2 regions of the Halomonas sp. Ps84H-12 genome follow, and region 1 is predicted to be linked to the other one. Evidence: predicted binding sites of a transcription regulator. Region 1 holds the regulator's gene; the other holds the start of a gene.

Region 1 (2,464 bases):
TATCGGCCAATAGCTTATGGGGGCGGCGCTCTGTCTTTGAACATGGTGGGCTTTCGTTACTGGTTCAGGAGTATTTTTTATCTACCATGGCGGATGCGCTGGGCCTTCCGTCGCGCTAGGCTAACGCAGCAGCTTTTTTGACGAGGTAAGCATGAGCATGGACCGTTCTCTGTTGCGCCCGACCGGGTGGGCCCGTTTGGCAGATTTCTTACAGTTAATGCGCTTGGACCGGCCCATTGGCACTTGGCTGCTGATGTGGCCAACGCTGTGGGCGCTGTGGGTCGCGTCAGAGGGCGTGCCAGGCCGCGATGTACTGCTGATTTTTATTGCCGGGGTATATGTGATGCGCGCCGCAGGCTGCGTGGTGAACGACTACGCCGACCGCCACTTCGATGGCCATGTAAAGCGTACCAAGCAGCGGCCACTGGCCACCGGTCGGATCAGCGAAACCGAAGCGCAGCTGCTATTTGTGGCGCTGGTGGCTGCCGCCTTTATTTTAGTGCTGCTGACCAACTGGTTTACCGTGCTGCTCTCGCTTGGGGGTGTGCTGCTGGCATTTATTTATCCGTTTATGAAACGCTACACACACTTTCCTCAGGTGGTGCTCGGGGCGGCTTTCTCCTGGGCGATCCCGATGGCGTTTGGCGCGGTACTGGGGCATGTGCCGCTGGAAGGCTGGCTGCTATTTAGCGCTAACCTGCTGTGGACGGTGGCTTACGATACCCAATACGCCATGGTGGATCGTGACGATGATCTGAAAATCGGCATTAAATCCACCGCGGTGCTGTTTGGCAGCGCCGACCGTTTCATCATTGGCCTGCTGCAGCTTGCTACGCTGGCGTTGCTTACCTGGGTGGGGTTGCGGGTTGAGTTAGGCGGTTTTTTCTGGCTGGGCTTGGTAGGCATGGCAGCGACGTTTGCTCATCAGCAGCGGTTAATTTTTCACTGTGACCGCGACCGCTGCTTCCAGGCGTTTCTGAATAACCACTGGTCAGGGCTCTTGGTGTTTGCCGGAATTGTTCTGAGCTGGTGGCCTGCAGCTGGCTAATTATGCTGGGTGTCATAGAATTGTCATTAAGTCATGGTGTCATCGTCACAGACATGTCATTGAACTGTTTTGTATAAACGAGTTTTCATAGAACACCGTGAGGCCCTGGATGACCGCCAAGACCGTACTGATTGTCGATGACGAGGCACCCATTCGCGAGATGATCGCTGTGGCGCTGGAAATGGCTGACTATCGCGTGCTTGAAGCGGACAACGCCCAGGATGCCCATGCGATGGTCGTTGACCACCAGCCCGACCTGCTGCTGCTGGACTGGATGATGCCGGGCACCAGCGGCATCGAGCTGGCCCGTCGTCTCAAGCGCGAAGAGGCCACCGCTGAGCTGCCAATTATTATGCTGACCGCCAAAGGCGAAGAGGATAATAAAATTCAGGGCCTGGAGGCGGGGGCGGATGACTACATCACCAAGCCGTTTTCCCCCCGCGAGTTGGTGGCTCGTCTTAAAGCCGTGCTACGCCGGGCGACCCCGCGCGGTGTGGAAGACCCCATCGAAATCAATGGATTGCTACTGGACCCAGTGAGCCATCGCGTCAGCGCCCATGGCAAAGCGCTGGAGATGGGCCCTACCGAGTACCGCTTACTGCAATTCTTTATGACTCACCAAGAGCGCGCCTATACCCGTAGCCAGCTACTTGATCAGGTGTGGGGCGGCAATGTGTATGTAGAAGAGCGCACGGTGGATGTGCATATTCGCCGGTTGCGCAAAGCGCTAGGTGAAGCGCATCAGAATCTGATTCAAACAGTGCGTGGCACTGGGTATCGTTTCTCTGCTCGGGTGTAATCGTGCGTTTGTGGAGCCGTGAACTGTGGCGAATTATCTGGCTGGCTTTCCTAGGGATGTGCCTGGGATGGCTGCTAGGTTACCCCGGTTTCGGGTTAGCTGCGGGTCTAACGCTCTGTTTGGTGTATCAACTCCGCCAGCTTAGGGCGCTGTTCAAGTGGCTAACGCTCAACCCGCACGATGAGCCTCCTGCGGCAACTGGCATGTGGGGCGAGCTATTCGATCGCCTTTACCGTTACCAAAAAAGCCAACGCATTACCCAAAGCCGGCTGCGAGCAACCCTCGCGCGTATTCAAGAATCCTCGGAAGCGATGCGTGATAGCGTCGTGATGCTGGATCGCCATGGTGATTTAGAGTGGTGGAACAGTGCCGCCACCGACATGCTAGGCCTGCAAACCGCCCATGACCGCGGTCAGCACATTACTAACCTGCTGCGCGACCCGCGTTTCATCAGCTACTTCAATGCCCGGGAGTATGGCGAGCCGCTCACGCTCACCTCGCCCATTGATGAGCGGCGTATTCTGCAGTACCAAATCACCCTGTATGGCGACGACGAGCGCTTGGTTATGGCGCGGGATATTACCCGCTTGCATCGCCTAGAGCAGATGCGCCGCGAC
Region 2 (2,464 bases), on a different contig from region 1:
ACTGCGCAAAATCGGGGTGAACACTTCCTCTTCGTCGCTCACGCCGGACATGTGTTTCAAGGTCATGTCGGCATCGTCTTGGGTAATTTCCAGTACGTCGGCGGCGTTCAGCTGGCCTACCAGTAGCCCGTCGCTGTTACACACCGGCACGAAGGGCAGCTCCTTGGAGCGCAGCAGGGCGGCGGCTTCGCTGACTTTCATCTGGTCGTTGAGCGTGTAGGGAGCATCGTCCATGAACTCGTCCACGGTGCTCTCCTGGGGCTGTTTGACCAAGTCGATCAGCGTCAGGGTGCCCAGCAGGCGCTTGTCCTTGTCGGTGATCATGATCTGCTGAGAGTCATCGTCCAGCAGGTGGTGAATACGGATGTAACGCTGCACGGCTTCCAGCGACACGCCCTGCTTCACATTGACCGTTTCCGGGTCCATGTAGCGGCCGACCATGTCCTCTTCATAGGTATAGAGGTTCTCGACCTGGGCGCGGATCTCCTGGTCTAGACTGGCGTAGACGGTGGTTTTGATCTCTTCGTCAGCAACATCGAGAACTTCGGCGACTTCCTGGGCGTCTAGGCCCTTCACGATCTGCTCAACGTCGCTGGCGGTCAGGTCTTCGATGTAATCGGCACGGATGTCCTCATCGACTTCGGCCAGCACCTCGCCAAGCAGTGCCTCCGGAATATACTCCCACAATCGATCACGGGTTTTGGCGGGAAAAGACTCAAGGGTGCGCGCAATCGCCAAAATATCGAGCTCATTAAACAGCTCGTTTAAGGCGGCTGTATCTTCTTCGTCTAGTAACTTTTGAAGATAGAGCAGCTGCTCCTCGGTGTTGGTGTATTTCTCTTCATCGCGCATAGAGTCCATCCTTTGGGGAATTAATTTTTAACACAACTACTTGAAAGCGCTTGATGGCTCACTATGAATCTTAGCGATAGCCTGGGTTGAAAGCCATGCAGGCTTATTGATCGGCATAATTAAGGAGAGCGTAGTGACGCATGGTGGCTGATGAGCTTATCCGCAGCATTATTCATATAGCGCCTGCCATCGAACCGTCATTAAAAAGTCGCTTACCCGTCATACATATTTCATTTTGCGCTACTAGCCTCTTCAAAAAACCGTTATGACCATGTCCATGACTACGAGGGGCTCCATGAGCAAGGAAATCGAAGATCACCGCTTGTTTAACCACAGCCATAACCAGCCATTTGCCGAGGTACTGGCTCAGCACGTCTCCCGGCGCGACGTAATGCGGGGCGGCCTGGGGTTGGCGGCGGCTTCTATGCTGGGGTTTGGCGGTGCGGCTCAAGCACTCGCAGGCGAACAGGCGAAGACGCCACTAACCCTCGCGTTTGAAGCGGTGCGTGGTTCTCGTACCGACGCCATCGTTGTGCCGGAAGGATACGTGGCTCAAGTGTTAGTGCCCTGGGGCACGCCGCTGCAGGCAGGCCAGGAGTGGCAGGCCGACCAGCCCATGACGCCCGAGCGCCAAGCGATGAGCGTAGGCATGCACCACGACGGCATGGCCGGTTTTGCCCTGGATGCGGATAACGCCTCGCGCCGTTTTGTGCTGGCGCTAAATAACGAGTACATCGACCAAGCAGCGCTATGGGCACCCCAAGGTGGGCCGACCAATGCCGAAGCGGGCGCGCGCCCAGCGGACGAGTCACGCACTGAAATCAACGCCCATGGCGTGACGATCGTCGAAGTAGAGAAAGACGCCAGCGGCCAGTGGTCTCATGTTGCCAACTCGCCCTATAACCGCCGCCTCACCAGCGCCACGGTGATGGATCTCGCCGGCCCCGTGGCGGGTAGCGACTACGTAAAAACCCAGTTCTCCCCTGACGGCACGCAAACCCGCGGCACCAACAACAACTGCGGTAACGGCGTGACGCCCTGGGGCACCTATATCGCCTGTGAAGAGAACTGGCCCGATATCTTCGTCAACCGTGGCGAGCGCTTCCAAGACGATGCGCGCATCGGTATTCCTACGGATAAAAGCCGCTATGGCTGGGATACCTCAGCGGGCGACGCCACCGAGCAGAACGGTGAGTTTGCGCGCTTTGACATCACTCCACGCGGTGAGCGTGCCGAAGATGACTACCGCAACGAGGCACGTACCTTCGGCTACCAAGTAGAAGTCGACCCCTACAGCGGCGCCCGAGCGGTGAAGCGCACGGCGCTGGGGCGTTTTCGCCATGAGGGGTGCTGGCTGGGTAAACTGGAAGCAGGCAAGCCCATTGTGTTCTATTCAGGCCACGATGCCCGTAACGAGTATGTCTATAAGTACGTCTCTGATGCCGCCTGGGATCCCGCCGATGCCAACCGCCCCGGCGCAGAGTACGACCGCCTCGCCATTGGCAGTAAATATATGGATAACGGCACGCTCTACGTGGCGCGCTTCCATGCTGATGGCAGTGGCGAGTGGCTGCCACTCACACCGAGCGCCAAGACCCAGGATGGCCGCACG

What was found. The regulator PhoB, encoded in region 1, activates phosphate uptake and scavenging genes when phosphate is short. The targets are predictions, from matches to a motif close to TGTCATANNNNTGTCANA.
Region 2: the regulator PhoB is predicted to act here: its motif matches at 1,037-1,054, upstream of NH344_RS08455 (PhoX family phosphatase).

The regions. Positions count from the first base shown of each region.
Region 1 is NZ_JAMXSJ010000009.1:89,120-91,583, forward strand. It holds gene NH344_RS06800 (chorismate lyase) at 1-119, shown strand, start outside; gene ubiA (4-hydroxybenzoate octaprenyltransferase) at 158-1,048, shown strand; gene phoB (phosphate regulon transcriptional regulator PhoB) at 1,158-1,847, shown strand; gene phoR (phosphate regulon sensor histidine kinase PhoR) at 1,850-2,464, shown strand, end outside.
Region 2 is NZ_JAMXSJ010000013.1:55,323-57,786, reverse strand. It holds gene mgtE (magnesium transporter) at 1-852, opposite strand, end outside; gene NH344_RS08455 (PhoX family phosphatase) at 1,148-2,464, shown strand, end outside.